One region of the Sphingomonas sanguinis genome, then DNA from elsewhere that is predicted to be linked to it. Evidence: predicted binding sites of a transcription regulator. Region 1 holds the regulator's gene; each other region holds the start of a gene.
The links. The regulator LexA, encoded in region 1, represses DNA repair genes until DNA is damaged. The targets are predictions, from matches to a motif close to GTTCCNCNCTTGTTCT.
Positions count from the first base shown of each region.

Region 2: KV697_RS03395 (PA0069 family radical SAM protein) is a predicted target of LexA. The motif match lies at 2,443-2,458, and genes of this name have one in related genera.
Region 3: KV697_RS06315 (DUF3072 domain-containing protein) is a predicted target of LexA. The motif match lies at 2,500-2,515, and genes of this name have one in related genera.
Region 4: KV697_RS02345 (ATP-dependent helicase) is a predicted target of LexA. The motif match lies at 2,697-2,712, and genes of this name have one in related genera.

Region 1 covers NZ_CP079203.1:925,393-929,963, reverse strand. Annotated here, with positions in the region: gene KV697_RS04045 (ComEC/Rec2 family competence protein) at 1-1,238, shown strand, start outside; gene lexA (transcriptional repressor LexA) at 1,377-2,057, opposite strand; gene KV697_RS04035 (molybdopterin molybdotransferase MoeA) at 2,113-3,246, opposite strand; gene moaC (cyclic pyranopterin monophosphate synthase MoaC) at 3,354-3,821, opposite strand; gene trpC (indole-3-glycerol phosphate synthase TrpC) at 3,818-4,571, opposite strand, start outside.
Region 2 covers NZ_CP079203.1:792,474-797,044, reverse strand. Annotated here, with positions in the region: gene dnaE (DNA polymerase III subunit alpha) at 1-993, shown strand, start outside; gene KV697_RS20055 (hypothetical protein) at 1,183-1,317, opposite strand; gene KV697_RS03395 (PA0069 family radical SAM protein) at 1,366-2,433, opposite strand; gene KV697_RS03390 (VOC family protein) at 2,536-2,868, shown strand; gene moaB (molybdenum cofactor biosynthesis protein B) at 2,869-3,396, opposite strand; gene KV697_RS03380 (lytic transglycosylase domain-containing protein) at 3,644-4,571, opposite strand, start outside.
Region 3 covers NZ_CP079203.1:1,381,504-1,386,074, forward strand. Annotated here, with positions in the region: gene KV697_RS06295 (RluA family pseudouridine synthase) at 1-91, shown strand, start outside; gene arfB (alternative ribosome rescue aminoacyl-tRNA hydrolase ArfB) at 103-528, shown strand; gene KV697_RS06305 (Lrp/AsnC family transcriptional regulator) at 647-1,090, opposite strand; gene ald (alanine dehydrogenase) at 1,220-2,326, shown strand; gene KV697_RS06315 (DUF3072 domain-containing protein) at 2,546-2,758, shown strand; gene KV697_RS06320 (tetratricopeptide repeat protein) at 2,763-3,425, opposite strand; gene KV697_RS06325 (cytochrome c-type biogenesis protein) at 3,389-3,766, opposite strand; gene KV697_RS06330 (redoxin family protein) at 3,763-4,290, opposite strand; gene KV697_RS06335 (heme lyase CcmF/NrfE family subunit) at 4,287-4,571, opposite strand, start outside.
Region 4 covers NZ_CP079203.1:562,325-566,895, reverse strand. Annotated here, with positions in the region: gene KV697_RS02360 (MFS transporter) at 1-385, opposite strand, end outside; gene KV697_RS02355 (inorganic phosphate transporter) at 432-2,072, opposite strand; gene KV697_RS02350 (UrcA family protein) at 2,192-2,497, opposite strand; gene KV697_RS02345 (ATP-dependent helicase) at 2,715-4,571, shown strand, end outside.

The DNA of each region.
Region 1 (4,571 bases):
CGCTTTGGCCCTGGCTGGCGTTGCGGGTGCGACTGCCCTTGCTGGGCGCAGCGGCGGGTGCGGTCGCGGCGGTCGGATACACCTGGCTGACCGGGGCGGAGGTCCCCACGATACGGTCGTGCGTGGCGGCCATGCTCGTTCTGGCGGCACTGGCGATGGGGCGCGAGGCGATGACCTTGCGGCTGGTCGCGGCGGGGGCGCTGATCGTGCTGATCTTCCGGCCTGAGGCGCTGGTGGGCGCCAGCTTTCAACTCTCCTTCGCCGCGATCACGGCGATCGTCGCGCTTCACGAAAGCCCCGCCATCCACCGCTGGCTGGGGCCGCATCCCGACTGGCGCTGGGCGGCCTTGCGGCATCTGGGCGCGTTGTTGCTGACCGGGCTGGTGGTCGAGGCGGCGCTGATGCCGATCGCGGTCTATCACTTCCACAAGGCGGGGCTTTATGGCGCCTTGGCCAATATCGTCGCCATTCCGTGGACGACCTTCGTCGCCATGCCGCTGGAGATGATCGCGCTATTGTTCGAGCCTCTGGGGCTGGGCGGCCCGTTCTGGTGGCTGCTGGAACAGGCGTTGGGTTTGCTGCTGAAACTCGCCCATGCCGTCTCGACCATGCCGGGATCGGTGATCGCCCTGCCGGTCGCGCCGGGATGGGCGTTCGGGCTGGCCGTTGCGGGAGGGCTTTGGATCGCGCTTTGGCGGACCCGGTGGCGATGGCTCGGAATGCCTGCGCTGGTCGCGGGCGTGTCGATGATGATCGTAGCGCGGGCGCCCGACCTGATCGTTACCGGGGACGGTCGCCATGCCGGGATCGCGGTGGGCCAGGGCATGGCGCTGCTTCGCGACCGGGCGGGGGACTATATGCGCACCACTCTGTCCGAACTTGGTGGCACCGATGCCGAGCCGTTGGCGCTTGCCGATCAGCCTGCGGCGCGGTGCGGGCGGGACATGTGCGTGATCGAACTGCGGCGCGGTGGACGATCCTGGCGGATCGCGGCGACGCGTAGTGGCTATCCGGTTCCGTGGAAGGCGTTGATCGCGCTTTGCGGGCGGGTGGACATCATGATCGCCGATCGTCGTCTGCCGGGTGCATGTCGACCGCGCTGGTTGAAGCTGGACACTATCGTTCTGAAGCGAACGGGTGGCGTCTCGATCCGGCTCGACCCGCCCGAGGTGCGGACGGTGCGCCAGCCGGGTGATCGTCATCCATGGTCGATCATGGAACCCGCAAAAGGCCTATGAGCCTCGCCATTCACAAGCGGATGCATCTGGCGGCATCCAAAACGTCATCGCGAACGAAGCGAAGCAATTAAGAAGCGGATCAGAACGTCCGGGATTGCTTCGCTCGGCTCACCATGGCGGATCGATGCCGGGTTGCCCTCACTCGTAACGGCGCAAAATGCCTGAGAGCTTGCCCTGCACCCGTACCTGCGCGGGCGCGTAACGCTGCGGATCATAGGCCCGGTTGGCGGGGTCGAGGCGGACCATCGAACCTTCGCGCCGGAAATATTTTAGCGTGGCCTCGCTATCGTCGATCAGCGCGACGACGATCTGCCCGTCGCGCGCCACATCGGTCCGGCGGATCAGCGCATAATCGCCGTCAAGAATACCTGCCTCGACCATCGAATCGCCCGACACCTCGAGCGCATAATGTTCGCCCGAACCCAGCAGAGCGGCGGGGACGGCAAGCATCGAGCTGCCTTCGAACGCCTCGATCGGCACACCGGCGGCAATCCGGCCGTGGAGCGGGATTTCGACCACGTCATTGGCCGGTTCAATCGCCGGACGTGCGGAGGGCGTGTGGACATTGCCTGATGCGGGTTCTGCCACAGCAGGCTTCTCGGGCCGGTCGGGCATCCGCAACACCTCCAGCGCGCGGGCGCGGTTGGGCAGGCGGCGGATGAAGTGGCGTTCCTCCAGCGCGGAGATCAGGCGGTGGACGCCCGACTTGGACTTGAGGTCCAGCGCCTCCTTCATCTCTTCGAAGGAGGGCGAGACGCCGGTTTCCTTCAAACGGTCGTTGATGAAGCAGACAAGCTCATGCTGCTTTGCGGTGAGCATCGCGATCCTCCGTCCAGAACAGACGTGGAACTTATATGGAACGTTTTGGCTTGCGTCAAGCGAGCATCAGGATTTCCGCCGAGTCGCCTGTCGCGGCGGGGGGAGCGTGTGGCGGGCGGATGATAAGGCAGGTCGAACGCGCCAAAGTCAGCAGCATCGAGCTGTCCTGGATGGCCGCCGCATGAACCCGCCCGTCGATCATCGCCGCGCGCAGATAGTCGATGCGCGGGCCATTGGCGGGCAAATCCTCGCCCAGTATGGCGGGGATGGGCCTGGGCAGTGGCTCGGCCGCACCTGCCAGATGCGCGATCAGGGGGCGCACGAACAGCGTTGCGGTGACGAAGGCCGAGACGGGATTGCCCGGCAGGCTGAGCACCACCGTCTCGCCGAGCCGTCCCGCCATCATCGGCTTGCCGGGGCGAAGCGCGATGCGCCAGAAATCGACGCTGCCCCCGGCCGCCTTGAGCGCGGGCTGGACGAGATCATGATCCCCGACCGAGGCGCCGCCGGTAGTGACGAGCAGGTCGGCCTCGACCGAGGCAAAGGCGTCGCGGAGCTTGCCCAGATCATCGGGCAGGATGCCCAGATCGATGATCTCGACCGGCAGATCGGCCAGCATCGCCGCCAGCATGACGCCGTTCGATTCGGGTAGGGCAGCAGGATCGGTGCTACCGGGCGGGACCAGTTCGTCGCCAGTTGCGGCGATCGCGACGCGAACGGCCGGTCGGACGGGCAGGACGGCGTGACCGCCAGTCGCGGCCACCGCGATGCGCGCCGGGGTCAGTCGCTGCCCAGCAGCGATCAGTGTCGCACCTTCGGAAAAGTCCAGCCCGCGCCGCCGGACATTGCGGCCCTGATGGGGGGGGCCTTCGCCTGCCAGCGTCAGAACCGCGCCATCGCGCGCCGCTTCCTCCTGGATTAGGACGGTGTCGGTCCCTTCCGGAAGCGCCGCACCGGTAAAGATGCGCGTGGCCTGTCCGGGCTCGACCGAACCGGGAAAGGGCCGCCCCGCCGCGCTTTCGCCAATGACGGTCCACGGCCCCGGCATATCCTGAAAGCGGATCGCATAGCCATCCATCGCCGACAGGTCCTGCGCGGGCTGGGTTCGCCGGGCGGTCACGTCACGCGCGACCCAGCGTCCGGCGGCTTCGCGCAAGGGCAGTTCGACGACGGGACGTTCGCTAGCCAAAGCGAGCAATCGGGCCTGGGCTTCGGGGACGGGGAGAAGAATGACGGTCGCTCCTTTTGGCCCAAGGACGCTTTTCCGCAGCGTCCGTTCCCCCGCGATCGGAGGCGTCAGGCGTGCCAGTCGCCCGACTTGCCGCCGGTCTTGGCGATCAGGCGAATATCGCCGATCGTCATGCGCTTATCGAGGGCCTTTGCCATGTCGTACACGGTCAACAGCGTCACCGACACGGCGGTCAGCGCCTCCATCTCGACACCGGTCTGACCCGCCATGGCGGCGGTGGCGGTGGCGGTCACGCCTTCCTCGTCCAGCGCCAGGTCGATCTCGACCTTGCTGAGCGGCAGGGGATGGCAGAGCGGAATGAGGTCGCTGGTCTTCTTGGCGGCCATGATGCCCGCCACCCGCGCGACCGCCAGTACATCGCCCTTCTGGACGCTGCCCGCGCGGATTGCGGCGGCGGCGTCTCGCGTCATGGTAATGCGGCCCTGTGCTACCGCCTGTCGCGCCGTGACCGCCTTGGCCCCGACATCGACCATGCGCGCCGAGCCTTCTTCGTCGAGATGGGTGAGGCCAGTCATCCGATCAGCGCGCGGGTCGCCGCCTCGACGTCTTGCTGGCGCATCAGCGCTTCGCCAACCAGGAAGCAATGGATGCCGTGCGCAGCCATCGCGTCCAGATCCTCGCGGCTGGTCAGCCCGCTTTCGGCAACGAACGTGCTGCCCGCGGGGGCGTGTGCCACGAGCTCATAGGTCCGCTGAAAATCGACGGTGAAGTCCCTGAGATCGCGATTGTTCACCCCGATCAGCCGCGACTTCAGCCGGGCGGCGCGCTCCATCTCGGCGGCATCGTGGACCTCGACCAGCGCGTCCATACCGCATTCAATCGCGGCGGCCTCGATCTCCTGCATTTGGGTGTCGTCGAGCGCGGCGACGATGATGAGGATCGCATCCGCCCCCAGCGCGCGCGACTCGTGTACCTGCCACGGATCGACCATGAAGTCCTTGCGCAGCACCGGGATCGATACGGCATCGCGGGCCTGTTCCAGGAAGATGTCGGCCCCCTGGAACCAGCGCTCGTCGGTGAGCACCGAGAGGCAGGCGGCGCCCCCGGCCTGATAGGCGCGGGCATGGGCGGGGGGATCGAAATCGGCGCGGATCAGGCCCTTGGACGGGCTGGCCTTCTTCACCTCGGCGATCAGGGAATGGCCGGTCTTGGCATCCAGCGCGGCGCGGAAGCCACGCGGGGCGGAGACGGTGGCGATCTTGGTGTCCAGATCGGCGTGCGACATGGTTGCCTTGCGCGCGGCGACATCGGCGCGCTTGGTTTCC
Region 2 (4,571 bases), 130 kb from region 1:
GGCGCGCTGAAGTCGGTGGGCGAAGGCGCGATGGAGAAGCTGGTCGTCGAGCGACAGGCGGGCGGTGCCTTCGCCTCGCTCGATGCGCTGGCCAAGCGGGTTGATCCGCGATTAATGAACAAGCGGCAGTTGGAGACGCTGGCCTCGGCGGGCGCTTTCGACGGCATCGAGCCCAACCGGGCGGGTGTCCATGCGGTGGCCGAAACCGTGCTCGCCATCGCCGCGCGCACCCATGAGGGGCGGACGAGCGGGCAGGGCGGCCTGTTCGGCGAGACCGAGGTGGCGGGCGACGCGATCAAGATGCCGACCGGCACCCGCTGGACCCTGTCGCAGCGAATGGAGCAGGAGAAGGAGGCGTTCGGCTTCTATTTCTCGGCGCACCCGGTCGATCGCCACGCGCATATCGCTAAGATGCACGGCGCGCGCACCTATACCTCGCTGACCGAGCTGATCATCCCCGATGACGGGGCGCGGATTGGCGCGACCATGGCGGCGCTGGTCGAGGATGCGCGCTGGCGGACCTCGGCACGCGGCAAGCGCTACATGATGGCGCAGCTATCGGATGCGACCGGGCAGTTTCTGGCAACCTGTTTCGACGATTCGGTGGCGGCCGATCTGGAAAAGGCGGCCAAGGAGGGGCATTGCGCGCTCATCACCGTCGAGCTGGATCGCCGACCGGGCGAGGAAGCGCCGCGCGTCAGCATCAAGCGCGTCCAGCTGTTCGACGGCCTGGCCAGCACCGCCAAGTTCGTGGTGGAAGTGACGGTGACCGACAAGGTGGCGTTCAAGGCGTTGCATGCGATGCTGGACCCGCTGCGCAACGGCCGGGGCGAAGTACGCGCGCGGATCGAGGGGCAGGACGGCGAGACCTTGCTGACGCTCGGCCGTAACTTCCTGTTCGACGCCGAACTGGCCAGCCATATCGAGGATCTGCCCGGCGTGAAGGCGGTAGCGATGAAGTCGTCCGAGGCGCGGTTGGCCTTGGTGGGGTAAAGAGGCGGAGGTTCCGCAAGCCCGTTACAGCAAAACCTTGACTCCATTCCTGCGAAGGCCGGGATGGAGTTGGGGCAGGTGTCGCCAAACAATTCCAGCCGCGTCGCAACTGGACCCCGGCCTTCGCCGGGGTGGTATGGATGGGGGAGCCGACTTTTGCGATTACGCGATCCGTGTGCGGCGATAATGTCAGCCGCCGACTTCGCGGCGATCCTGTTCCTCTTCGCCGGCCTCACCGTGGTTGCCGTAGCCGCCGCCGGAGGTGTCGGCCTCGTCCTCATTGGGCAGGTTTTCCGAGTTGGTCTGTTCGGGATCGGTCATCATGGCATCTCTCCTTCCATCGCATAACGCCTTGGATAGGCTGGGCGATCCTCAGAATAGCTCACCCTGCGGGCCTCTGGGCGGACGGAACAGGCTTGTATCGAGCCGGGGCCGATCCAAGTTCAGCCCATGCAGCCGACAGGCGCGGTGAAAGCGGACCCGAAGCAACTCCGCCCATGGCCCTTGCCCCTTCATGCGGGTGAAGAAATCGGGATCATTGTCCCGCCCGCCCCGCAAGGACCGGATGATCGCCATCACCTTGCCCGCCCGCTCGGGATAGTGGGTGTCGAGCCAGGCGCGGAACAGCGGGGCGACCTCGTGCGGCAGGCGTATGGGGATGAAGAAGGCGTGCCGGGCACCCGCCTGCGCCGCGCGGGCGACCAGATGTTCGATCTCATGATCGGTGATCGCGGGAATGACGGGCGCGATCGAGACATAGGTGGGGATACCCGCCGCCGCCAGCGTCGCCACGGCCGCCAGCCGCCGCTCGGGCGTGGGCGCACGCGGTTCCATCGTCCGCGCGACCTTGGCGTCGAGCGAGGTGACCGAGACGCAGACGGTTGCCAACCCCTTCGCCGCCATCTGCCCCAGGATATCGATATCGCGCACTACCCGGTCCGATTTGGTCGTGATCGCCACCGGATGATCCGTCTCCGCAAGTACCTCCAAGATCGAGCGGGTGATCCGCCACTCACCCTCAATCGGCTGATAGGGGTCGGTGTTGGTGCCCAGCGCGATTGGCGCGACCCGATAGCCGGGCTTGGCCAACTCGGCGCGAAGCAAGGCGGCGGCATCGGGCTTGGCAAATAACCGGCTCTCGAAATCCAGTCCCGGCGACAGGTCGTGATAGGCATGGGTCGGCCGGGCAAAGCAGTAGATACAGCCATGCTCACACCCGGCGTAAGCGTTGATCGACTGGCTGAACGGCACGTCGGGCGAGGTGTTGCGGGTCAGGATCGTTCGTGGCGTCAAGACGGCCACGCTGGTTCGCAGCGGCGGCGGCGCGCCGTCGACCAGCGACTGGGCGTCGAGCCAGTCGCCGTCCATCTCGCGCTCCGGCAGGGCGAAGCGTCGGCTCGTCGCGTTATGGGTGGCTCCTCGGGACGCGATCTTCGACATGGCTGGAATGGAACATAAATGGAACAAATAGGCAAGCAGAGGACGCTTGCTACGCCGCAGCCATTCGATCATTATCGGAACGTATTAAGAACGGAGGGTCGAATGGCGCGTCTGGAATATCTCGAATTGCCGGTCGGCGATCGGGCGGCGGCGAAGCATTTTTATGCAGAGGCGTTTGGCTGGACCTTCACCGACTTCGGGCCGGATTATGCCGCGACGATGAGCGGTGATACTGATGTCGGACTCGATGCCGCATCGGACAAGGTGAAGGCCCCGCTGCCGGTCATCCGTGTCGACGATCTTGAGGCGACGCTTTCCGCCGTGGAGGCGGCGGGCGGGTCGATCGTGGTGCCGATTTTTGCTTTTCCCGGTGGGCGGCGCTTTCACTTCCGCGATGTCGACGGGCATGAACTGGCGGCGATGCAGGCGGACTGATCAGCGCTCCAGCAGGCGGGGCATCAGCTCGACGAAGTTGCAGGGGCGGTGGCGGTTGTCGAGCTGGTCGCGCAAGATGCCGTTCCAGGCGTCCTTGACCGCGCCGGTCGAGCCCGGCAGCGCGAAGATATAGGTGCCGCGTGCGACGCAGGCGCAGGCGCGCGACTGGATGGTCGAGGTGCCGATCGTCTGGAAGCTCAGCCAGCGGAACAGTTCGCCAAAGCCGGGGATCATCTTGGTCGCGACCCGCTCGACCGCCTCGGGGGTGACGTCGCGACCGGTCACGCCGGTGCCGCCGGTGGTCAGAATGCAGTCGATGCTGGCGTCGTCGATCCAGCGGTTGAGTTGGGCGACGATCTCGTCCGCGTCGTCGCGCAGGATGGTGCGGTCGGCCAGTTCATGACCCGCCTCGGTGAGCAGGCCGACCAGCGTGTCGCCGGACCGGTCCTCGGCCAGCGAGCGCGTGTCGGAGACGGTCAGCACGGCGATGCGGACGGGAGTGAAGCTGCGGGTCGTGTCGATGGGCATGGTTGGTGGAACGTCCGATCGCGGGTTTCGGGGGCGGCTTGGCCGGTGGTGGGGCGTGGCCTTCGACTTCGCTCAGGCGGAACGGGGCAGGGAGTTGTTATGCGGCCGGGCGCGTCTCGCATTCAACTGCCGCTGGGGCGTGCGCTTCGACTTCGCTCAGCGTGAACGGAGGTTGCGGTACGGCCAAATCTCCATCCGCCGTTCAGCCTGAGCGAAGTCGAAGGCCAAGGGAATGCCCTGGCTTCGATCAGTTCGCCTGAGGCATCGTCGTATTCGACTGCGGGCTGACCGTCGCATTCAGAGCGATGGTGGTCTTGGGCGTCACGCTCACCTGTGCGACGTTCGGCCGTTGCAGGCGGATCGCGGAAGCACCCGGCAGGCCCGGGAAGCGCGGCCACAGCCCTTGCGCCAATGCCGCGCGGCTGGGCGACTTCGGCTTGCCGGTCTGGCTCTCGTACATCCAATAGTTGCGCAGGACCATGGTGACGTAACCGCGCGTCTCCCAATAGGGAATGCTTTCGATATAGAGCAGCGGATCGCCATTGTCGCGGACCAGGCTGTTCCATTCGCCGACCGGCTTCGGCCCGGCATTATAGGCCGCGATCACCTTGGGCAGCAGGCCGCCGGTCACGCCGGTCATGTCGCGCAGGCGCTCCAGATGGCGCTGGCCGATGTCCATATTGGTCGACGGCTTGGTCAGCGCGCTGCGATCGATCGACACGCCACGCTCGCGCGCGAAATCGGTCGCGGCGGCGGGCATGATCTGCATCAGGCCATAGGCGCCCGCCGGGCTGACCACCTTGTTGCGGAAGCCGCTTTCCTGAAGCGTATGGGCATAGACCAGTGCCTTTTCGACGCGCCAGCCGCTGTCGGGCGCCCAGTTTGGCGTCGGATAGCGTGCCTCGGCGGTGGCGGTCACGCCTGCCGGGCAATTGTGCGCCAGCCAGACCGTGGTCGCGGGCAGGTCCAGCGATTCGGCGAGGCGGACGAGGCTACGGAACTCGGTCGGCTGGCCGATCCGCGCCTGTTGGCGGATGACCTGATCGGCGAGGTCGGTCTCGCCGACTTCGACCAGCGCGGCGGCGACCAGGATATTGGGGCGGCGATCCAGCGCGGCCCAATCGGTGGCGACCAGCTGTCCCTTGGGCTCGCGATCGCCGCGCATCCCCAGCGCC
Region 3 (4,571 bases), 460 kb from region 1:
CGCCGCCAGCCTGACCGTACCGCGCGGCGAGAAAGACCCGATCACCGCCGAGGCGCCGATCCCCGAACGCTTCGGCATCTTCCAGAACTAGGCGGACGTGCGATGGCGCTGATCCCCGTCACCCGCGCCATCGCCATCGACGAGCGCGAGATCGCCGAGAGCTTCACCCGTGCCTCCGGGCCGGGCGGGCAGCATGTCAACACGACCGACAGCGCGGTGCTGCTGCGCTTCGACGTGGGCGGCTCGCCGAGTTTGCCCGAGGCGGTGAAGATGCGCCTGGCGGTGCTGGCCGGGCAGCGGTTGAGCAAGGACGGCGTCCTGACCCTGCGCGCCGACGCCAGCCGGTCACAGGAGATGAACCGGCGCGAGGTGCGCGAGCGGCTGATCGACCTGATCCGCGAGGCGACGATCGTGCCGAAGAAGCGGCGGCCGACCAAGCCGACCCGCGCGTCGCAGACCCGGCGGGTGGATGCCAAGAAGGGGCGCGCCCAGGTCAAGGCCGGACGGGGGAAGGTTCGGTTCGACTGAAGCGTCGGAGCGTGGCCTTCGACTTCGCTCAGGCCGAACGGAGCGCGGGGCTTGTCCCCTGATTCCACACCCCGTTCAGCCTGAGCGAAGTCGAAGGCCACGCCCCTGCCCCCCGCTTTCAAGACCGCCGCACTACCTCGCGAATTACGAAATGCGACGCCAGCCGCGTCACCCCCGGCAGCCGCGCCAGCGTCTCGCGGTGGATGCGCTCGTAACTGTCGTCGCGGCGCACCTCGACCTGAATCATGTAATCCGCCTCGCCGCTCATCAGGAAGCATTCGACGATCTCGGGACAGCGCAGGATTTCGCGCTCGAACGCCGCCATCGTGTCCTGCCGCTGGTCCTTCAACGTGACGTTGACCATCACCGTCGAGGGCCGTCCCCGCGCCTCGTGGCTCAGGATCGCGCGATAGCCGGTGATGACCCCACTCTCGCGCAACTGTGCCACGCGGCGATGCGCGGCGCTGGCGGACAGGCCGACCTTCTCACCCAGCGCGGCGCTGGTCAGGTCGGAATCGCGGGCCAGCTGGGCCAGGATGCGGCGGTCGATCGCGTCGGACATTCCTGTCCCGATACACCGAGCAAAGGCGCAAGAATATCCCGAATTATACGATGCGGTGGGACCGCTTTGCACACCTCTCCCACCCCATCGGCGCTATTATCGGGGCAACGCTTTTCAGGAGAGTTCATCATGCGCGTCGGTGTTCCCAAGGAAATCAAGAACCACGAATATCGCGTCGGCCTGACCCCGCCGTCGGTCGCCGAGTTGGTTGCCGCAGGCCATGAGGTCATCGTCGAGACCAAGGCCGGCAGCGGCATCGATTTCGAGGATCAGGACTATGTCGACGCGGGCGCGCGCATCGTCGCCACCGCCGCCGAGGTCTTCGACCAGGCCGAGATGATCGTGAAGGTCAAGGAGCCGCAGGCGGTCGAGGTCGCGATGCTGCGCCCGCACCACGTCCTGTTCACCTATCTCCACCTTGCCGCCGACAAGCCGCAGGCCGAGGGCCTGATGAAGTCGGGTGCGACCTGCATCGCTTATGAGACCGTCACCAGCCCCCGTGGCGGCGTGCCGCTGCTCAAGCCGATGTCGGAAGTCGCTGGCCGCATGGCGGTACAGGTCGGCGCGCACTATCTCGAAAAGCAGCAGGGCGGCCGTGGCATCCTGCTCGGCGGCGTGCCCGGCGTGGCGCCTGCCAAGGTCGCGATCCTGGGCGGCGGCGTCTCGGGCGTGAACGCGGCGCAGATGGCGGTCGGCCTGCGCGCCGACGTCACCATCTATGACATCAACAACGACCGTCTGGCCGAGCTGGACATGTTCTTCTCCAGCCAGATCAAGACCGCCTATGCGTCGAAGGCGGCGATCGCGGCGGCGGTGAAGAATGCGCACCTCGTCATCGGCGCAGTGCTGGTTCCCGGTGCGGCCGCGCCCAAGCTCGTCACCCGCGACATGCTGAAGACGATGAAGCGCGGCTCGGTGATGGTCGACATCGCGATCGACCAAGGCGGCTGCTTCGAGACCAGCCATGCCACCACCCACCAGGACCCGGTGTTCGAGGTCGACGGCGTGATCCATTACTGCGTCGCCAACATGCCCGGCGCGGTCGCCCGCACCTCGACCTTCGCGCTGAACAACGCGACGCTGCCCTTCGCGGTGAAGCTGGCCAACATGGGCGCCGAGGCCGCGATGAAGGCTGATGCGCATCTGGCGAACGGCCTGAACGTCTCGGGCGGCAAGATCCGCCACGCAGCGGTTGCCGAAGCGCTCGACCTGCCGTTCGAGGCCTGGGCGGGCTAAACCCTAGCTCCGTTCGCACTGGGCGAAGTCGAAGTGCATGTTCGGGCGTCAGGCCCGTGGCCTTCGACTTCGCTCAGGCTGAACGGCTTCCAAGATTTAATCCCCACCTCCGTTCACGCTGAGCGTCGTCGAAGCGCACGTTCCGCCCTCTAACACGAACGCCGAGACTATCCGGAACACAAACAGAACATCGCCGTTGATCCCCCGAAAGGATCACCGATGACCGACAATCCCAAGACCGAACCCTTCTCCAACGCCGAGAAGGACCCCGATGACTGGACCACCGGCGACGAGAAGATGACCGGTGCGCAGGCCAGCTATCTGAAGACGCTGTCCGAAGAAGCGGGCGAGCCATTCGACGACACGTTGACCAAGGCCGATGCCTCCAAGCGGATCGACGCGCTTCAGGCCAAGACCGGCCGGGGCCAGTAAGCCCCTATTCCCCCATCATCCGAATGGCCTGATCGAGCAGCATCACCCGCTGCTCGATTGCCGGGCGATAGGCGGCATTGGCGGGCGACAACTGCAATGCCCGGCTCCAGAAAGTCCGTGCCTTGCGGAAATCGCCCGCCCGCATCCAGGCCAGCCCCTCGAAGAAGAAGGGCGCGGGGTCCCTCGGCCCCAGCGTGCGGGCGCGGCGAAAGGCGAATTGGGCGGCGGGCGACATCTGATAGCCGTCATGCGCGAACAGGACATTGCCCAGCTCGGTCCAATAGGGAACGCTGCCGCGATTGCCGCCGACCGCGCCCAGCATGATCTGCACCGCCGTCCGCTTGTTGCCCGAACGCGACAGCGCATCGGCGGCGGTGAACATCGCCGCTTCGCCGCCATAACGCCCGATCAATTGCCCGCGCAGCTCGGAAATGGCGTCATTGTCGAGCAGCGCATCGGGACGCGGCGCAGGCGCGCTCGCCGCCAAAGTCGGCCGCCCCTGCCACGCATAACCGACCCCGCCCAGCGCCAGTGCGGCGCCCAGCATGGTCCAGAGCGGTCGCGGAAAACGCAGCCACAGCGCCCCGCCCATCGCTCCGGCCGCGATCAGCAACAGGATCAGCCAGCCCATCAGCGCCGCTTCCGAAAGCTGAACCGCGCGATCCACGCGCCCAGCGCCAGCAGCAGGACCGGCGTCGCCCAGAGCAAGGCGGTCGCGCCCGACAGCGGCGGGTCATAGCTGACATAATCGCCGTAACGCTCGATCAGCCAGTGGCGGATCGCCTCGGGCCGCTCGCCGCGCGCGATACGCTGGCGGACCAGCGCGCGCATGTCTGCGGCCATGTCGGCATCGCTGTCGGCGATCGACTGGCCCTGACACACCACGCAGCGCAGCTCGCCCATCAGGGCCCGCGCCTGCGCCTCGGCTCGGGGATCGGGCAATTGGGTATTGCCGTAATCGGGCGCGGACGTCCCGGCGGCCAGCAGCAGGGCGAGCGCCAAGCTCATCGGGCGGCGACCCAATCGCGCACGATCTGCTCGACTTGGTCGGCGCGGATGTCGCCGATATATTGCCGAACGATCCGGCCGCGTCCGTCGATCAGGAAGGTCTCGGGCACCCCCGACGAGCCGAGCGCCATCTGGACTTGGCTACGGCTATCGTCGCCGATCGCGGCATAGGGATCGCCATTGCGGCGAAGGAAGGCGGCGATGGCGGGGCCTTTGTCATGGATCGCGATGGCGTCGATCGGCAGGCCTCGCGCCTTCAACGCCATCAGCTGCGGCGCTTCGGCGATGCAGGGGATGCACCAGCTGGCAAAGACGTTGAGCAGCCGCGGGCGACCCGTTCCGAAGTCGCTGCTCGCCAGCCCCGGCTTGCCCGGCACCATCGGCTCCAGCTTGAATGTCGGCAACGGCTTGTCGACCAGGGTCGAATGAACCGCCGTGTCGGCAGGCCGCATCAACCCGGCCGCGACCACCACGAACAGCACCCCGAACAGGCCCAGCGGCAACCAGATCAGCGAACGCTTCATCCCCACAGAGCCTCCCGCCGTCGTTGCTGCCACGCCTTGAACCACCGCCCGACCAGCGCCAGCACGCCGCCCAGCGCAACCAGCGCGCCGCCGAGCCAGATCAGCGTCACAAACGGCTTCCACCACAGCCGTAGCTGCCAGCGGCCGGTCGCTGCATCCTGTTGCCCCAGGACCGTATAGAGCTGCCCGTCCCAGCGGGTGGCGATCGCGCTCTCGCTGGTCGTGGTCGGCGGATCGGTGAAGAATCGCTGTTGCGGGCGCAAGGTAGCGCCGTCGCCGTC
Region 4 (4,571 bases), 360 kb from region 1:
CCAGCCCCAGCCCCTGTCCCAGACGCGCGATGCACAGCAGCAGCGGCGCGATCCATCCGGCCTGCGCATAGGTCGGCAGGAACGCGATCGCGACGGTCGAACCGCCCATCAGCATCAGGCTGACCACCAGCGTCGACTTCCGTCCCACCCGGTCGCCGAAATGGCCGAACGCTATGGCGCCCACGGGCCGTGCGATGAAGGCCAGGCCGAAGCTGGCATAGGACAGCAGCAATTGCGCCGTTGCCGACGACGCCGGGAAGAACAAAGGCCCGAACACCAGGGCCGCTGCCGTGGCGTAGATGTAGAAATCGTAGAACTCGACCGCCGTGCCGGTCAGGCTGGCCAGCAGGATATGGCGGTGCGACGGAGGCGAAGCATGGGTCATGCTCCGCTCGTGGAGAAGCAGGAGGGCGTCGTAAAGCCCTATCCGCTTACGCCGCCAGCACCTGCGCCAATTGCAGTAGCAACCAATAGAGTGTGCCCGACAGCAGCATCGCGGCGGGCAGCGTCAGTACCCAGGCGAGCAGCATGTTGCGGATCGTCCGGAACTGAAGCCCCGCGCCATTCGCGACCGATGCACCCGCCACGCCCGAGGTCAGGATATGCGTGGTCGACACCGGGCGGCCAATGAACTCGGCGCCAAAGATCGTCGCGGCCGTCATCAACTCGGCGGCCGCCCCCATGCCATAGGTCAGATGCGTCTTGCCGATCCGCTCGCCCACCGTCACCACGATCCTCCGCCAGCCGACCATGGTGCCCAGGCCCAGCGCCAGCGCGACGGTGACCTTCACCCAGAGCGGGATATAGCGGGTGCCCCGCTCCAGCGCCCCGGCATAGCCGTTGAGCGAGTCGATCTCGGCGGCGGTGAAGCGCTGCTTGGCGGCATCGCTCTTGGTCACCATCCGCGTGGTATCGAGGACCAGATACATGTCGTTGCGCAGATTGGGCACGACGGCGGCGGGCACGCGGCTGAGCGTGCCGTAATTCTCGATCCGCCCGCCGATATCGCGCGATAGAACGGACAGTCCGGCATAGACTTCGGCCGTGTCGATCGCCTTCTTGCGGACGCCATCGACCACCGCTTCGCGCGCCTGATCGACCGTCATCGTGCCGGGAGCGCCATGCGCGGCATAGGCGGTGGCGGCGACCTGAGCACTGCGGACGAAGGCAGGCATCGCGCTTTGGGGGAGCGTACGGTTCAGCGCATAGGCCGTGGGCGCGCAGCCGATGAGGATCAGCATGATGAGGCCCATGCCCTTCTGCCCGTCATTGCCGCCATGCGCGAAGCTGACCGCCGTACAGGTGAAGATCAGGAGCGCGCGGATACCACGCGGCGGCGGCGTATCGCCCTCCGGCTCGCGATAAAGCCGCTTGTCGCGCAGGAAACGCTTCATGACCAGCATCAGCATCAGCGCGCCGACGAAGCCGATCAGCGGGCTGAACAACAGCGCGGACAGCACCTTCTGGACCTGCGCCATATCGACGCCCGAGGTGCCGGCGACGTTCGAGAGTAACTGGTTCGCCAGGCCGACGCCCAGGATCGACCCGATCAGCGCGTGGCTCGACGAATTGGGCAACCCGACCGCCCAGGTGGCGAGGTTCCACAACACCGCCGCCAGCAGCAACGCGAAGATCATCGCGAACCCGCCCGCCGAGCCGACATGCAGCATCAGGTCGATCGGCAATAGCGTGATGATCGAATAAGCGACCGCCCCGGTCGAGGTGACGACCCCCAGAAAATTGAAGAAGCCCGACCAGACGACGGCCAGCGGGGCGGGCATCGAATGGGTGTAGATGACCGTCGCCACCGCATTGGCGGTATCGTGAAAGCCGTTCACGAACTCGAAGCCCAGCGCGATCAGCAGCGCCAGCCCCAGAAAGGCGAAGACACCGATCGCCATCGGCTCACCGACGCGGGCTGTGTCGGTCGCGACGCTGTACCCAGCATAGGCCAAGCCGCCGACCAGCAGGGCGGTGAACGCCCAACGGCCCATGGGGTGTAGCCCCACGTCGAGACGCGGTCCACGAACACGAGATTCGGATTGGCCACCGGCGAGCGCATAGGATGTCATGACCACGGTGCGTTGCGCCTTTCCGGTGACATTTTAATGACGGCGACCGGATGCCGGTCCCGCGATGGAACGCGGCCGGGCGGTCCGTGGACCCGCCCGGCCGAGCGCCGTCCCTGATCTCAGTTCTTGCTGGCGAGCACGACCGGCGCCATCGACAGCGCGGCGATCTTTGGCGCAGCGTCCGCCACCATCTCATGGCGGCAACGCGAAATGTCGGCGTTGCGGCGCAGATCGGTCGTCACCGGCCCGCAGGCGATCGCGGCCGCGCGGCGGATACGGGCATCGAGCTGCGCGCGGTGGTCGGCACGGTGGAGGTCGAGGTCGGCATAGCGAACGGTGGCGGTGACGGGCTCGCGCATTTCGGCGTGAGCCGCGACGGACACGCAAAGAGAGGCCGCAAAGGCGGCTGCCGTGAACATCTTCATCGGGTGGTGCTCCTGCTTCGGGTCGTGCCCGTCACGGCGGCGTCGACGCCGGGTTAAGCGCCTCGCCGCTCGTCGGCACGGCCGGGCCTCTAGGCCGGGGACATGTCGCTTTCGCGTCGGGGAAAAGACGCCGTGATGACGAGTCCCGTGATGAAACAGCGGCAGACGATTACCACGAGTGGTTGCCCCGCTTGCAAACGTTCCCTAACTGTTCGCGATGACCGTCGCTTCCCCCGATCCCGCCGCTTCGCTGACCGATTATCCCTATCTGCGGACGCTGAACCCGGCGCAGAGGGAGGCGGTGCTGACCACCGATGGACCGGTGCTGGTGCTGGCGGGCGCGGGGACGGGCAAGACGGCGGCGCTGACCGCGCGGCTCGCGCACCTCCTCTATACGCGCAAGGCTTGGCCTTCCGAGATCCTGTCGGTGACGTTCACCAACAAGGCCGCGCGCGAGATGCGCGAGCGCGTCGGGCGGCTGGTCGGTGACGCGGTGGAGGGAATGCCGTGGCTCGGCACCTTCCACGCGATCGGCGCGAAGATGCTGCGCCGCCATGCCGAGCTGGTCGGGCTGCAATCTAACTTCACCATCCTCGACACCGACGACCAGTTGCGCCTGCTCAAGCAACTGATCCTGGCGGCCGATATCGACGAGAAGCGCTTTCCGGCGCGTGCCCTCGGCGGCCTGATCGACGAGTGGAAGAACAAGGGTCTGGTCCCCGCCGACATCGATGCGGGTGAGGCGGAGCGTTATGCCAACGGCCAGGGCGCGGAGTTGTACCGCCAATATCAGGAGCGGCTGCGCAGCGTGAACGCCTGCGACTTCGGCGACCTGCTGCTCCACATGCTGACCATCCTGAAGACGCATCGCGACGTGCTGGAGCATTATCAGCAGCGCTTCCGCTACATCATGGTGGACGAGTATCAGGATACGAACAGCGTCCAATATCTGTGGCTGCGTTTGCTGGCGCAGGCACATAAGAACATCGCCTGCGTCGGCGATGACGACCAGTCGATCTATTCGTGGCGCGGCGCACAGGTCGAGAATATCCTGCGGTTCGAGCGCGACTTTCCGGGCGCCAAAGTGATCCGGCTGGAACAGAATTACCGTTCGACTCCGCATATCCTGGGCGCCGCGTCGGGCGTGATCGCCAATAATGGCGGGCGTCTGGGCAAGACGCTGTGGACCGAGCTGGATGTGGGCGAGAAGGTCCGTGTGCTGGGCGTCTGGGACGGCCCGGAGGAAGCACGCCGGGTCGGCGAGGAGATCGAGGCCGCGCGACGCTCGGGGACGTCCTACGACAATATCGCCATTCTCGTCCGCGCCTCGCACCAGACCCGTGAGTTCGAAGATCGCTTCATCGCGATCGGGCTGCCCTATCGGATCGTCGGCGGGTTCCGCTTTTACGAGCGGGCCGAAATCCGCGATGCGCTCGCGTATTTGCGGATCGTCAACCAGCCCTCCGACGATCTGGCGTTCGAGCGGATCGTCAACGTTCCCAAGCGCGGACTGGGCGACAAGGCCTTGGCCAAGATCCATCAGCTCGCACGCGCCGAGGGACTGCCGCTGACCATCGCCTCGGGGCGCATCCTGGACACGGATGAACTGACCGCGCAGGCGCGGCGGAGCCTGGGCAACCTAATCGGCGACATCGCTCGCTGGCGCGATATGGCCCGCGACCTCGCCCATCCAGAGCTGGCGCGGCAGTTGCTGGACGAGAGCGGCTATACCGCCATGTACCAGAACGAAAAGTCGGCGGAAGCGGCCGGGCGACTGGAAAACCTGTCCGAGCTCGTCCGCGCGATGGAGGATTACGAGTCGCTCGGCGCGTTCCTGGAGCATGTGTCGCTGGTCATGGACCGCGACGGCGACCAGCGCGAACCCGAAGTGACGATCATGACGATCCACGCCGCCAAGGGCCTGGAGTTCGACACGGTCTTCCTCGCTGGTTGGGAAGAGGGCCTGTTCCCCTCGCAACGTGCCATCGACGAGGGCGGCACGCGCAGCCTGGAGGAAGAGCGTCGCCTCGCCTATGTCGCGATCACCCGTGCTCGGCGAAAGGCCGTCATCCTG